One region of the Salegentibacter haimaensis genome, then DNA from elsewhere that is predicted to be linked to it. Evidence: riboswitches for the same ligand, from Rfam matches in the RefSeq annotation. Region 1 holds a riboswitch; the other holds the start of a gene.
What was found. Region 1 has a riboswitch for thiamine pyrophosphate ahead of pnuC (nicotinamide riboside transporter PnuC). Riboswitches for the same ligand answer to the same signal wherever they lie in the genome.
Positions count from the first base shown of each region.

Region 1 (8,101 bases):
TTGTTTTTTAGTAAAAATATGATGCTGGGTGGCGGTGAAATAATCCCTGAAAATTTGGTTGATGCTATGATCTTCACTGCAGGCTGCAATTCCCAGCTTAGGATAAATTTCGATTATCGCTGCTGAAATTTGTTTGACTGAAGTTGCCGCATCAAGGTGAATCTCCTCCCTAAAACCCTGTTTAGGGCTTTCATTTGTAGAAATCGTTTGTTCAATAGCTGAAGCAAAATGTGCGATTTTTTTATTCGCGGTAACCAAAAGAGTTTTTAGCTTTTTGAAGTGCTGTGCTTCTTTTAGTTTTTCAGCTTCAGAAAGAAAATGAGTCGCCATACCTATATAATTTACCCAGAGCGTTAAATCGGCAAAAACCGCAAAGGGAATTTTAAAAATTGGCTGAGGCAGGTAGAATTCGTTGTAAATAAAACTTTGATTTTCAGGTACGATGATATCTTTCAGCCTAAAAGACTGGGTGGCTGAGGCTTTTAATCCCATCGCTGTCCAGTCGTCGATAATTTCCACTTTTTCTGAAGGAATTACAAAAGAGCGAATTTTCGGGTCGCCATTTTCATCACGAAGAACTTCGCCATTTTCGGTGATTTTTGCATTGAGGGTAAAATGGCTTAAGTAGGGCGCACCGGTAGCGTATTTCCAGGTACCTGAAATTTTATAATTTCCACCCTGTTTTTCGGCCGTTCCAAAAACGCCTCCGCTGCCGCCCAAAATTGTTGAAGAAGGATGGACAAAAATTTCTTTAGCAGCTTCAGGCTTCAGGTTTCCGATAAAATAATTGGCCCCGCTGCACAGGGTGATCGTCCAGCCCAAACTGCCGTCTATCCTCGCCAGTTTCTGGAGAACCTGAAGTCCTTCAGAAAAGGAAAACTCCAGGCCGCCATAGCTTTTCGGCACCCAAAGATTCCAGAGATTGAGTCGGGAAATCTGGTCCAGCAGTTTTTTGGAAAATTCAGGATTTCTGAAATCATATTGCTTAAGTTCCTGCAAATTGAGGTTCTCTTTCATTTCTTATAATTTTTCGCCATTTAAAATATCCAGAAGTACCCACGATAAAGAGGAAGGCGGTTAGGCCGGCATAGATATACAGTTCTTTATAGATAAGCAGCGGGATGGCGATGCTGTTGCTTATGTTTAGAAATATCCAGTTTTCAATTTTTCTTCTGGCCATTAACCACATCCCGGCCCAGGCAAATCCGCTCACGGCCGAATCCCAGAAAGGCACATCAGAATCGGTGTGAAAACGCAGCCAGTAACTCATTATACTAAAGCAAACCAGCACGATGCCCAGGGCGGTGAGGGTTTCAAATTTATCGGAGTAGGAGATGGGAGTTTGTTTTTTACGGCTTCCGTATTTCCAGAAAAACCAACCATAGATACTCATTACCAGGTAATAGAGGTTAAGCAGGATATCGGCATAGAGTTTTGAGCGGTACATCACCCAAAGGCTGATGAGAATAGAAACTATACCGAAAAGATAGTTGTGAATATTGTTTTGCCGGGCCAGCAAGACCTGGGTAATTCCGAAAATAGTTCCTATAGCCTGCAGCCAGGTGAGTTGAAAAAAAAATTCCTCGATCATTGTCATCTTATTTTTCCAATGAAATGAGGAGATGAAGGCACTGAAAAGCAGGGCAGTTCAATTTTTGGAAATTCCTACGCCGGCATTATCCGGATCAGGTTCAGAGCAAAAACTCCCGGGTATCATCTCAGCCTGCCTGTGGCAAGCACCCCATTTCTACCGCAAAGCTATAATTATTTTGCTGAATTCCAGACCGACTGCTATTTTTATACTGAAAAAACTATCGCTAATCCTGGCAAAAATCCTCATTTTTAAAATTGAAAAACTTCTAAAGCTATGACCACCACTCCCGAACACGACAAAAGAATGGCCGAACTCACTTTCGCTTCGGTTTATCCGCATTATGTAACCAAAGTTGAGAAAAAGGGCAGAACCAAAACCGAATTACACCAGGTAATTAGCTGGCTCACCGGCTTTGATGAACAGGAAATCAAGCAGCATATAGCTCAAAAATCAACTTTTAAAGAATTTTTTGAACAGGCCAGGCTCAACCCAAATGCCGAACTGATTAAAGGCGTGATTTGTGGCTACCGCATCGAAGAGATCGAAACGCCGCTTACCCGAAAGGTGCGCTATTTGGACAAACTGGTAGACGAGTTGGCCAAAGGCAAAAAAATGGAGAAGATATTGAGGGAAGGATAGAAATGCCGGCTATAGATTAATGATTCTTAGGTAGCGGAAAGAGCACCTGGGAATAATTCCTTCAGAAGATTTTTATAGAATTCAAGTACAACAGATGAGGTTTGAAGCCAAAAAAGGTATTTTATTTCAGGTGATAACTTATAGTTTAACCGGCTTGATCGTAGGGATTATATTCTATCGTATTTTAAAAGGGGAAGCATTAACTTCTGTTTTTCTTCTGCCCGATTTAGTGATGCTTTTATTTTTAATACCACTCTATTGGGCATTACTTTCAACAAATTATGAATTAACTGATAAATTTTTCCTTTATCGAAGTGGACCCCTAAAAGGTAAAATTGAAATTGATAAAATTCGGGAAATAGTTGTCGGAAAAACCTTGTGGGTGGGATTAAAACCGGCTTTAGCCAAAAAGGGATTGATCATTAAGTACAACAAGTACGATGAAATCTATATAAGTCCCGAATCTAATGAATCTTTTGTTCAAAAAATCAGGGAAATCAATCCAGGCATAAATATAATCCAGGATAAAAAATAATCCCCGGTTGCCGTCACCATCCATAAATTGAAATAAGGCGTGAACTATTCAGATGATTATTCTGTAACAAATTTCAGAAAATTCCTACTCATTGGATAAGCCTTTGGCATTTTGCCCGGCTGTGCATTCAAAATTAAAAATCCAAAAAAACATACTGTGTTTAAAAGCAAGCTTCAATCTCTAATAGTTTTAGCGATCCTTCTTTTTTCTTCCTGCCAGAAAGATGACAATATTCAACAAACCGATTATTCCATAGAATCCAGTGATTATTTCCAGATTATTAGTACTTATTCGAACGGCTGGATAAAAGAGGCTAAACATATAGACAGCCAGGACCAACCCGATGATGAGTTCGAATATTACGAAAACGGGTATATAAAATCGGCTAAAATCTATTCCAGCACAGAGCAGCAGCATTTATATATGGAAGTAAGCCGAAGTGAAGACAATAAACCTCTTTGGTCCAAATATTATACCCGCGAAGGTGATCTTTGGTTTGAAACCGAATATGAAAATGGCCTGCCTTCAATAAAAAAAGTATATAGCGAAAAAGGCACCTCTGTATTTGAATATGAGGAAGGCGACCTGGCCGCTGTAGAATTTACCAGGACCGATAATAGCGCATCAAGTTTAACTGTTTTTGATAAAAATGCAGACACCAGAACAGTTAGCATCAAAAAAGACGGGGTGATTATTCTGAACCAGGTCTATCCCTATACCGAGGCTGTGGGTACCGGAATACTAACGAGCAACCAGGTTCCGCTGGCTAACCCATTTGATAATCCCGAAGGGAACTATCGTGAGATAGACGAATCTTTTTCTCATAATCCAAGCTGGCAGTACGATGCAGACCCTGTTGAGGAGATTCCGGTTTATAGGTATTTCTCTGACTTTTATTACGATCACTCCACTTTTGCAACGAAGTTCGCAGTAAACACAGAGCTCTACCAATCAATTATTGAGCAGTATCCGGTTACCGAAGATGAAGTTCTTACTTTAAACTATAAGTATAAGAAGGGCAGCAATTCTTTCGTTCCTGCACTCGAAGAGAGTCAAAGCCTTACTGAAGAAAGGGAGAATGATTCATCTCTTTTTGAATTAAAATACGGAAATGAGTACGTTGAGGAAGTTTATTACGGGAAAGTCATTTATATGATAGGAGCATTACGAAATATGCCTACCAATGAAAAAGCAGCCGGTGAAATTAAAAACCTGGCCCGGAAGAAAATGGGCTTTATCATAGACGGCAAAGATCAGCTAACAGCCGAAGAGGAGGAAGTATTAGACAAGGTGTGGTTTGAAGTGAAATTTTTCTCCACCTTGAAATCGCATCGCAACGGAATTGTATTGAATAATAACCTGGATTATAATGCAGTTATTCAGGAATTTCAAAATGCAGAATCTTCGATTATTCAACTGGAGTATGCCCCGTTTGAAAATTTATTTACTGGAAATTAAAATCAAAACTCTAAGCTATAAAAAAAGTCACCTTTCTGGTGGCTTTTTTATTTTAAATAAGCAACGAAGTACGAATAGGAAATTAAAAAAGATTTCTTCAGCAACATACATTGGTATTAGAAGGGCTTTTAGATTAGGTTCTGTACTAAAAAGTATAGTTTCTTTGAGAAGAATGAATTGGAATTTAATTGAGCCAGTATTTTAAACGATGAAAAGAATTTCCACTAAATAAGTTAGGAGAAGACTTCTTATTTTTGTTAGAAATGATAAGAGAATGAATATTCAAGCGGAGAAAATAGAATTGGCAAAAATGTTATTGAGTACTAACGATCCCAGGATAATTCAGTCTATCAAAGAAATTTTGAAGAAGGAAATAAATACTGATTTTTGGGAGGAGTTAACTTCCGATCAAAAGGAAGAAATCAAGCTTGCCAAAAAACAAATAAAAGAAGGCAAATCTTCAAACTACGAATCGTTTATGCGTCAACATAGATAATGAGTAGAAAGGTAATTTTTTCTCAATAATTTATTTACTCACATTTTTTGATACACGACAAAATCCGAAAAGTTTAAATAAAGATTTATTATAAGAATAAGGTTTTAAAAATGATAAGCACGCAAGACTTTATAAAATCAGAGCCCATATTTTTAAAGCTTATTTATTTGATCGGTTTAGCCTTGCTTGTAACAAATCTAATCCTGGCATTTATTTTTGATGTAAGGATAAATCCTCTGCGTTATACCGTTTATAGTATAGTAGTGCTATATTTCTTTAGAAAATATTACCGAGACCGCAAAGAAAAGCGCCTGGATCATAAGAAGTAATTTAAACCCTGACCTCATCGTTTTCCAGAGCTTGTTGTTGTTCTTTTTGAATTTTCCGCACATCTTTCTTTAGCAATAATGCGATTATAAATGCCAGAATAATGAGGCCGGTGAATACGTGGAAAACGGGAATATAGCTCCCGGTAAAAGCGTGGATCTGTGCCACCAGGGTTGGACCAATGAGTCCGCCCAGAGACCAGGTGGTTAAAAGATAGCCGTGTATGGCTCCGAGTTCTTTAGTGCCAAAAAGATCGGCGATAAAAGCCGGAAGATTTGAAAATCCGCCGCCATAGCAGCTTACCACCAGGAAGATAAGGATTTGAAAAAGCAGGGCGCTGGAGATATTAGGCAGACTTATAAAAGCCACCAGCTGAATCACAAAAAATATGATAAATACTACGGGCCGGGAGAGGTAATCTGAAGCCGCCGCCCAACCCAGGCGACCGGCTCCATTGAAAATTCCCATCAAGCCCACCATCACTGCCGCCGCAGCTGCAGTCATCCCGCCAATACTTTGTGCCATTGGGGAGGCCACCGAGATCATCATAATTCCGGCGCTGGTATTGATTAACATCATTGCCCAAAGCATCCAGAAATGTTTGGTGCGAACCGCTTTTCTGGCGCCAAGGTAAGCCAGGTCTTTGATTCTTTTTCCGGGGCCCGGGCCTACTGTCTCTTTCCAGCCTGCAGGTTTCCAGGATTTGGGTGGGGGTGCAATATACAGAGCCCCAAACATCATCAGAAGAAAATAACAGGAACCCAGGATATAAAAGGTGGTTGAGATGCTTAAAACATCCATCAAATAGGCCGCTACCGGCGCAGTGATAAGCGCTCCGGTCCCGAAGCCCAGTACAGCCATTCCGGTGGCCAGTCCGCGGCGGTCGGGAAACCATTTAACCAGGGTAGAAACCGGGGAGATATAACCTATTCCCAGTCCAACCCCACTTAGAAATCCGTAGTTAAAAATAAACAGGGGTAGAGAATCCAGGGAAACAGCCAGGCCCGAGCCCGCCTGGCCCAGTCCGAAAAGTATTGCCGCCAGGATAGCCGATTTCCTAGGTCCGCTTCTTTCTACGAATCTTCCGAAGACCGCAGCAGAGGCTCCGCCGAGAGTCATCATCACTGTAAAAGCCATAGTCACCGAAGCAACGCTCCAGTCCAGGGATTCAACTAAAGGAATTGTATAAACGCTATAGGCATAAGCTGCGCCAATGGAAAGATGAATGCAAATGGCCGACAGGGCGATCAACCATCTGTTTTTAGTAGTTTTCATAAGTAGGTTTAATAGAGATAAAGCAAAATATTTGTTTCAGCTTAATGATTGCCAAAAATTTTAAAGCTTAAGTACTTAATATTTTCCTGATTATCCTAATAATTTGAGAAAACTATAAATCCTGAAGTACCCGAACGGCTTTTACAAATCTCCGGATATAGGTGGGACTGGAGAGGCTGGTAGTAATCACTTCCATAGAATTACCCGAAGAAGCGTGAATAAATTCACTTGCGGTGCCATTCGCTTTTGTGACGATCCCAATATGGCCAATCGCGTTTCGGGTGGGACTTAAGAATAGCAACAAATCGCCTTTTTCGACTTCTGCAATCGGGATTTCCTGTCCAAAATCTTCGTAACCCGAAGTGCTTCGGGGAACTTCGATATCGAAATACTGATAAACATAGTAGACATAGCCGGAACAGTCAAAACCTTCAATTCCATTTCCCGCCGTAACATAGGGCGTGCCTAAAAGATCTTCACTGAAATCCACCAAACTGTCTCTAAGGCCGGGTTTAGATGCTACAGTAGTCATTTCAGAATCAGTTTCTTTAGGTTCCACTGTTGATTGAGGCATTGCCTTCTCAGGTTTGACTTCGGCTTCTTCTGTATCGAAATAAGTGATATAACCTACAGCAGAAAACAGCAGAATTAAAAAAATGATTTTGCCGGTATTTTTGAGCCTGTGTTTTTTCATCTGTTTAAATGTAGGTTTTTCCAGAAAAAATGAGGCAGGGCCGTTAAACTTTTGGTTCAGCAATTAATCTGTAAATTGCGGGCTTTAATCGAAAATTAACCCCGGAACGTGAAATTGCGACAAAAAAGAAGGCTGATAACTTATCTAAATATTCTGGATCAACCGATACGAATTAATCCATTTGTTTTTAGCCGAAGTTTTTTCCTCTGGGCTTTGCTGGGGTTGATCGGGGGGGTGATTGCCGGAGTCTACTGGATTATTCTAGAATATCTCACTCACAGTTTAGCTTTTTTTGAAGGCTGGCTGTTGATTCCGGTGATGGCAATCGCAGGACTCCTGGCCGGACTTATCATTCATTTTATTGGAGACCCGGGCGAGATACATCTCATAGTCAACAATATTCGATTTAATAAAGGCAGGCTGGATCCAAAAAACAATCCCTCTATGATTTTATCTTCCCTCTTATGCGTGGCATCGGGGGGAAGTTTGGGGCCAGAGGCGCCTCTGGTGCAGGTTACCGGCTCTACCGGCACATGGCTGGGAAAAGTTTTCAGACTGAAAGGAGAGGAATTAAGGTCTTTGAGCATCGCAGGGATGGCTTCGGGTTTTACGGCACTTTTTGGTGCTCCCCTGGGCGGAAGCTTGTTTTCGCTGGAAATTCTTCATCACAAATACGCGGTGGAATACTTTAAGGCAATTATCCCCGCCTTTGTAGCCAGCTCTTTTAGTTACCTCATTTTTGCCATTATAATTCATCTGGGACTTGGTCCCATTTGGGATCTATCGGCTTATGAATATTCAGGGGTTTTCGATTTTGGATATGCTGTATTTTTTGCGGTAGTAGGAGCCCTATTTGGATGGGGATTTATTTTTTGCACCAAATTCTTTAAAAGATTGTTTGAGCATCGCCCTCTCCCCATTTACATTAAAACCCTGATCGGCGGAATTCTATTGGGAATTATTGCTTTTTATCTTCCCATCACCCGTTATTTTGGTCATCACGAGATCAATGAACTTTTAAATTCAGGTTTTTCACTGGAATTTTTGATCGCGATTCTCATTTTTAAAATTATCGCCATATCT
Region 1 is NZ_JBSYGH010000007.1:52,580-60,680, reverse strand. It holds gene ACW6QP_RS08285 (acyl-CoA dehydrogenase family protein) at 1-1,017, opposite strand, end outside; gene pnuC (nicotinamide riboside transporter PnuC) at 986-1,591, opposite strand; TPP riboswitch at 1,646-1,754, opposite strand; gene ACW6QP_RS08275 (DUF2200 domain-containing protein) at 1,868-2,233, shown strand; gene ACW6QP_RS08270 (PH domain-containing protein) at 2,388-2,768, shown strand; gene ACW6QP_RS08265 (hypothetical protein) at 2,925-4,226, shown strand; gene ACW6QP_RS08260 (hypothetical protein) at 4,501-4,722, shown strand; gene ACW6QP_RS08255 (L-lactate MFS transporter) at 5,053-6,324, opposite strand; gene ACW6QP_RS08250 (C40 family peptidase) at 6,437-7,018, opposite strand; gene ACW6QP_RS08245 (chloride channel protein) at 7,127-8,101, shown strand, end outside.

Region 2 (8,101 bases), on a different contig from region 1:
ATGGAAATCACCGAAGTGAGTTGAAAATGGCGGCTTCAGTTATTTTTTTCTTCTGAATAACCTGATTTTTTGGTTAATTTTGAGCTATGATTCAGCCCCGAATTTTGTTTTCCCTACTCCTGGTTTCGGCGATTTTTTCAGCTTGTTCTGAAAAACCTGAAAACACTTCAGAAACCACCGAAGATTCAGCCTTTTCTTATTTTGAAAAAGCCCGGGAAGCTTCGGCAATTTCAGAAAAACTCGGCTGGCTGGATAAAGCCCTGAAAAATACCGGGCCAGATTCCGATACCTTGCTTTCGCAGCTATTGGACTATAAAATCTATTATCACAATCAGCTAAAAAATTACGACAGCGCAGCTTTTTACATAGACAGTCTTCAGCAGAGTTCAACAAGAAGAAAAGACACGGTCGGAATTGCAAAAGCCTATTACCGAAGGGCGGTTTTAAACCGGCTTCAGAATAATCCTGAAGAAAATTTTAGAAACAGCTTTGAATCCCGAAAATATTATCTCGCCATTGGCGACAGCACAGCTTTTGCCCGCCGAAGCCTGGAAATGGCAGTGGCCCAAAGCCGTATGAACGATTATTCGGGCAGCCAGGAAACCGCTACCGAAGCTTTAAAATATTTGAATCAGGCCCTGGATTCCTCCTATCTTTCCAGCGCGCACAATGTTATCGCCATCGCCTACCGGCAGCAGGGTTTTGAAGCTGATGCGGTAAGAGAATATGAGAATGCTTTAAAATTCAGCACCAAACCCAGCGATAGTCTTAGTTACCTTAACAATATCGCCATGGCGCATTCGCAGGCCGGGAAATATGAAGCAGCCCGGCAAAATATGCTGGAGGTTCTTAAAAAAGTAAATCCTGAAGACAGCATAGCCTATGCCCGGTATAAAGATAATCTCGCCTGGATAATCTGGCAGGAAAATCCCGAAACCGATATTGAAGCTGAATTGCTGGAGGCCCTGAAGCTGCGCAAAGCGGTAAACGATAAAACCGGGATGCAGGCCAGCTATGAGCACCTGGCCAGATTTTATGAAAACCGCAATCCCGAAAAGGCAATTGCTATGGCCCGGGAACAACTTAATACGGCTAAAGCTAATGGCAGCGCCACCGGAGAGCTCGATGCCTTAAAAAACCTTCTGGACCTTTCTCCTACCGAAAGGGATGGGTTGTACATTGACAGGTTTGTGAGCCTCAACGATAGTTTAAATCGGGCGAATTTGCAGGCGAAAAATGCCTTTGCCAAAATACGCCTTGATGAGGAGCGCAACAGGCAACAAATTCAAAACTTACAGACTCGAAGCCTCCAACAGCGTCTGGAAGCCGAAAATTTAAAGAATCGCAGTATCATCCTGGGACTTATCATTTTAATCCTGGTTTTGGGAGCCGTTTTCTACGTTTATTTTCTAAGGCAAAGAAACCGCAAGGAGAAAATTCGGGTGGTACATAAAACCGAGAGCCAGATCTCTAAAAAAATCCACGACGAACTGGCCAATGATCTTTATAATTTAATGACCCTGCTCGAACCTATAGCTCCTAACAGCAGTATGGACAGGCTGGAAAGACTATATCAACGCACCAGAGATATTTCCCGGGAGAACGCCGCCATCCCCACCGGAAGTGATTTTGGCCGAAATCTCATCGAAAGTTTAAAATATAATTCGGGCAGAGCCAGGCTTATTTTAAAGGGGGCAAGCGAGGTAGATTGGGAAAAAATTTCAGATGAAAAGAAAATTGTGATCTACAGGGTTTTGCAGGAATTGATGATTAATATGAAAAAACACAGCCAGGCCCCACTGGTGGCCGTGTTATTTGAAAAGAAGGCCAATAAGCTGCATATTAATTTTAACGATACCGGAATTGGAGCAGACTTAAAACAATTCAGAAGCAAAAACGGACTCCAAAATGTGGAAACCCGTATTTTTTCTGTAAACGGAAGTATTAGCTTTGACTCGGCCGAAGGAAAGGGATTTAGAGTGGCCATTCAAATCCCCTACTAACCGGCCAGGGGTTAATAGATATTCCCTTAAAGACCGTCCTGAAAACAGGGCGGTTTTTTTATTTTCGCTGAATCTATTTTGAAAAAGATGGAAAGTTTAATCTTCTAAGCAGTTAGCAGCTTAAACAGGCGTTTATCCAGTTCAGAACTTTCGATTTTCTGATAAACGTTTAAAAGGTTCGCGATAAGTTCACCTATGGCATCCTGCCGGGCTTCGGCTTTTTCCATAAACTGAATCTTTCCCCAGCCTTTAATATCGCATACCATAAGTCCGTTCGCATCACGTATGCTTTGCTGCCTGGCGTCATAAAATACCGGGAAGGCGATAGTCTCGAGCGCAAGATCATAACCGTTTAAAATGTTCATTTTCATAGCATTACATTTTTAAACAAAACTAAAAAGCTCAAACAGGTTTAAGGTTAATAGAGGGTTAACTCCTTTGCCGGTTTTTAAACTCCGGGTTAAATATTCTATAGAAAAAACCTTTAGAACTAAACTTTAGATAAAGCGCTTAATGATTTATTTAAAGGCCGGTAAAGCCAGTGAATAAAGGTATGCTTAGTTTAGTAATGCAATTTTGGGTTAAAAGGAGATAGAGCTATATGAGGCATAATCTCCTTTTCTAAAAAGCAAAAACCTCCTATTTCGGGAGGTTTTTGTGGTTTTGATATTAGGCTAAATCAAAATCTAATTAATAGATGAATGTTGGGTTGGGTTCTATCGCAATTTTATCAACCCATTAACCGATTTGATTTTTGCTGAATTTGTATAATTCGCATTGGATAATTTTAGCTCCTTGCCAACGAATTTTTCCTGAAGCGCATAGTCAAACTCCTTATCTACCTCGATATTTCCAACAATAGTATTGGCCTGAATGCTGGAATTTAAAACCGGGATTTCTATATTCCCGCTTACAGTATTCAAAGCTAATACTCCTTCAAAATTTTCTATATAAATATCTCCACTAAACAAATCTGTAGTAAGTTCACCCGTGAAATATGGTGAACTAATATTTGCGGTAATACTTGAAACCGCTAGTTTTATATGTTTTGGTACCTGGATTTGATATATGAATTCGTGGTCTAAATTATTGGTATACAATAAGCCGCCTTCTATTTGCAACTCATTATCCTGAAAAGCTTGAAAAACCTCCTGAGTATTTGAACTAATATTAATTTCCCCGGTCTCTTCGCTTATTTCCAGATCTATCATCTCTGTATAATGTTCGTGGGAGGTTTTAAGCCAGGCTTTCAGCTTTATTTTGGCTTCATCGGTCACAGTTAATTCGATCTCGCTGGCGAATTTCAGATTTAAATTTACCTGCTCTCCGGAATAATCGATCTCTTTTTCAATTAGTTTTTGAGCTTGCAAGCTTAAAGACAGGCATAACAGGCAAAGCGTAAAAATTGTTTTCATTTGAATTGGTTTTATGAGGCCCACGGCCCATTCTACCAAAAAGACGAAGCATAAATTGTGATGTTGCAACTTCTGGGAAAAACACTAATTTTTCTGAATTACTAAAATAAGTTTATAAGATATTTATTCTATTATTTTAAAATTCTCAACCGCTTTGCCTTCAAGCTGGTTCTTCCAACTCTCAAGCAGTGGCCTTTCCAATTCAGGCTCCCTGTATTCATCGGGGTTCATAATTGGAATTCCTTTTACAATCGGATATATCCTTTTACATTGAGAACAGGTGAAAAATCCTTCAAGAATCTTTTCATCGGTGTCCTTAGTAATTATCTTGAGTTTAAGGTCAGCCTTGTCGAAAGGGCAACATAGTTTTTCTGTTGTTTTTAATCTCATAGTCTATTTTGATTTATTTTATTCAAGTAATTCTGAACGGCCTTCCTGGGATTTTCTGCATTCATGATTCCAGAGATCACCGCTATTCCCTCATATTCTAAATTGGCCAGATTTTGTATGTTTTCTGGACTTATACCTCCTGCAAGAAATATAGGAATTGAATAAGATTCCCTGGCCTTCTTAATAGTATCGAATTCAACCAGCTCACAACTATTACTCGTAGCAGAAGGAAATACCGAGCAAAATGAGATATAATCAAGGTTGTGATCCTGTGCCCAGGCAACCCATTCCAAATTATTATTACAGGTGAGGCCCGCGTAAAATGCTCTATTTACCTGTTTTCGAATAGCCTCAATATTTGCTGGTATTTCATCGAAATGAATCCCATCAAGCGAGGACTTACTCAAGCATTCCCATCGGTTATTAATGAGTACAGGAACCTTTTTGGAATGACAAAGTTTACAGACCTTTTCTACAAGAGCAAGGATGTCCTGGTCTTTCATAAAATTATCCCAGATCTGTACAGCTACGATAGTTTCATGTAAAGCCTTCTCCATTCGTGACAGGAGTGTTTTTTCTTCCATAGAAGGGTCTATAACCAGGTAGACACCTCCCTTCTGTATTTTATATTTCATTTCCATCCCAAATTAGAGGCTTTAAAAAAGGCTTCCCAATATGGATCTGTCTCGTAATATTTCATTTTTGTATGCTGGCCATTGACAACCAGGTTTATCCCACCATCGAATGGAATAAATTTTCCCACCTGGGCACAGGTAATATTCTGTTTTCCTAAACTTTCAATAATTTCTCTCTCATTTCCGGGTGTACAGGAAATAATCATAGAACCCGCCCCGACACAAAAGCGTGAGTCCAGATCAAATATATCGCAAACCTGCTTCTGGATGTCTTGTATTGGAAGCAGTTCATCATGCACCTGGGCGCCATTGTTGGAGGCTACCGCCATTTCATAGATTGCACCAAGCACCCCGCCCTCAGTCACATCGTGCATGGCAGTAATTTTATCTGCATTCCCATTCATAACGGTCAGAGCTTCTTTTAAAGAACTGGTGTGATAGAAGCTCTCACAGGCCTGCCAATAGATATCTATGCCTGCCTTATTTTTTACCGTTTCAGGAAAACTCATTGCCAGAATGGCGGCCGATGAGATTGCACAGGATTTAGTCACCAGTATTGAATCTCCCACATTCGCATTCTTTGAAAGCTTCATACTGCTTTTGGGAGCCAGGCTTACAAGAGTACCACCACCGGCTATGGTTGAATTTTGACCATCGATGAAACCGGTATGACCACCGGTAATCGCAATTCCGATATCTTCACAGATATTATGAATATGGTTCCAGTATAATTTAAAGTCTGATTTAGAAAAGCTGGCTGGAAGGTTGAGCACAAACTGGCCATACATAGGCGCAAAGCCAGTGGTAGCCATATCGTTGGTCATAAGATGCACAGATAGCCAGGCAGATTCTTCAAGACCCAGCCCGGGAATTAATGATAAAGGATCACTGGTCATAGCCAAAGTCATCTCCCCGGGAAGTTCAACCAGGGATACATCTTGTCCAAAACCGGGTCCCAGTTTTACTTCATCTCGTTTAAAGCCCGACTTTTGTTTAATAAAACCATCGACCAGATTACGCTCTATTTTTCCAAGATTTTCACCCATTAGTCCACATCGTTAAATTGAACATATAGACCGAAGAAATCCCCAATTGGAACATTCCATTGCTGTACCGGAAACCATTTGGGAAGACCCGTACATTTCCAACGTATTGTATAATTTCTACCTTGCAGAGCTTCCTGAATTATAGCAGTAAGTTTTTGAGGTGTATAAAAAGTTGCGGTTAGATAAAAGGGATTTTTTCCGAAGATTTCCTGTATTCTTCTGCGAGCCACTTTGGGAGAATTCCGGTTCATCATTCCCATCGCTATTCCATATTTCCCTACCCTGGCCGCTTCGCGTATCACTCTAACGGGGTCTTTATAATATTCAAAAGTGGTAATAAAAGCCAGGCAATCAAAACTGTGATCTTTAAAGGGCATGTGATGTGAATCGGCCATGACTAAATCGCCATTAAAAAGATGGATGGCCTGAGAGAGCATTAAAGGCGAAATATCACCTCCCGTAGCCTCAATACCTATTTCCTGCCACCAACGGGTAAACCGGGTAGTTCCACAACCAAATTCGAGAAGGCTTTGCACTCTAGAATCTGCAGATACCAGATCTTTCATTATTTTTTTCTGCCAGACCTCGGCGCGTTTATAACGCCCTTCGTACCACTGTTCATAGGTATCTGTATGCTGACGATTAAAGAACCATTCAGGTCGGTTTTGCCAGGTCTGCTGACTTTGAGGAATAAGATTTTTTTGAGATTCTTTTATTTCCATAGTATCGAATTAAAAAATGAAACTTCATTTTAGGATAAGACAACGGAAATAAAACAGAAAATAGGTCTTTTGGCCGGCATCCCTACGTTGGCATTATCCAAATCAGGTCTCGGGTATATTCTCAGCCACTCTTTAGATGGCACCCCGTGCGTTATGTTGCACAAACCTAGTTAAATTTTAACTCACTATCAATTTTATATAAAATTTAGTTATTGGTCTTTTAAATAATTTAAAGGATGGGCACAACCCATATAACAAACATTTCTAATCCAATAAGTATAGATGCATCTTCTAACAAGCTTAGTTCTTGCAGGCTCTTTAATTAGTTTAAATCTATACTATATAGCCCCGTTTGGTGCAGCTTAACTACCCCCAGAACCATCTTACTTTCGAATAGAACTTTAATTTATATAAAAAAAGGAGCAACAGCTTGTTCAAAATATTAGATGTAAAACAATGACTTGAGGTAAACCGCTATTTCTGGCCAGGGCTTAAGTAGGTAGTCAATACATCTAATAGCACCTATTTAAATTAATCAAAAGACTTTAATTAAACCGTAATCAGCTATAGATCAAAAAATATTCTTAGCTTTCAGAGATAAAAAAAGAGACTTAATTTCACTTAGTCTCTTTTTTCAAATGATATCATTTACCATATTCTACTTTCATCCAATCATAAGGTTTCCGGGCTACCCATTGACCTCTTGTAAAATCTGGAAAGTCCTGGGGCTCTCCATTATTCTCGATTGAAGCTTCAGACAAAGGAGTTATTGCGCTCCAGGCAGCTGCATCATAGGCATCAATTGGTGGAGCTACATTTTCGAGAGCAGATTCAACAAAAGCTTTCATTACAAAGTAATCCATCCCACCATGCCCGGCACCGTCAGCTTTTTCACCATATTTTTGCCACACCGGGTGATCGTATTTTTTGAGCCACTCCTCTGAATCGCCCCAGGTATGCGGCTTTGATTTTCCTTCTATATAAATACGGTCTCCATCTTTTTCCCAAAGTCCATTTGCCCCCTGTACTCTAAAACCAAGTGAGTAAGGCCTGGGTAGATTAGTATCGTGAGTTACAATTATGGTCTCTCCGTTTGCACATTCGATCATAGAGGTTATCACATCGCCTTGCTTGAATTTAATTTTCGCATTGGGATGATCGGGACCCCCATGATTTACCACATAATTATGAAGACCTACTGCTTTTGTCGCATTTGCTGTCATGCTGGTAAAGCGATTACCCCGGTTGATATCGGCCATAGCTGCAATAGGTCCTACCCCGTGTGTGGGATATGTATCTGCATTGCGCAGAACAGAATGCCTTGTTCTCCAGCGCGCTTCAGAAAGGCCCTTTTCACCAAATTCAACACCACCTCCATAAGGCTGCTTTCCGTCGTTAAATTTTACTTCACGTAAATCATGTTGATATCCACATCGATAATGGAGCATTTCTCCAAAAACATTTTGTCTTACCATATTTAAAACGGCTAAAACGTCCCTTCTAAAATTCACATTTTCTAAAAACATCATGTGAGTACCAGTTGCCTCGTGGGTGTTTACAAGATCCCAACACTCTTCGATGGTTTGAGAGGCTGAGACTTCGAGACCTGAATAAACTCCTGCTTTCATAGCCGACACGGCCATTTTTGTATGCCATAACCAGGGGGTTGAAATTACAACCGCCTCAACTGCTGGAGAGTCCAGCAGATTAAGATAATCGTTCTCATTTTTATCAAAAACCAGGGGTTTTTTTCGATTATCTTTTTGAATAAGATCCAGCGCTAATTCAATTCTTTTAGGATCAATATCACAAATGGCCGTAATCTCGGTATCCTCACGATGAATTGCATTAACCAGATGATTGGTTCCCCGAAGTCCTACCCCAATAAAG
Region 2 is NZ_JBSYGH010000001.1:402,605-410,705, reverse strand. It holds gene ACW6QP_RS01935 (tetratricopeptide repeat-containing sensor histidine kinase) at 87-2,003, shown strand; gene ACW6QP_RS01930 (hypothetical protein) at 2,108-2,374, opposite strand; gene ACW6QP_RS01925 (hypothetical protein) at 2,720-3,418, opposite strand; gene ACW6QP_RS01920 (Trm112 family protein) at 3,542-3,808, opposite strand; gene ACW6QP_RS01915 (thiamine phosphate synthase) at 3,805-4,443, opposite strand; gene ACW6QP_RS01910 (AIR synthase-related protein) at 4,440-5,489, opposite strand; gene ACW6QP_RS01905 (class I SAM-dependent methyltransferase) at 5,489-6,211, opposite strand; TPP riboswitch at 6,274-6,368, opposite strand; gene ACW6QP_RS01900 (Gfo/Idh/MocA family protein) at 6,856-8,101, opposite strand, start outside.
Region 2: it holds a riboswitch for thiamine pyrophosphate, as region 1 does, so the genes downstream of both, ACW6QP_RS01905 (class I SAM-dependent methyltransferase) here and pnuC (nicotinamide riboside transporter PnuC) in region 1, are expected to answer to the same signal.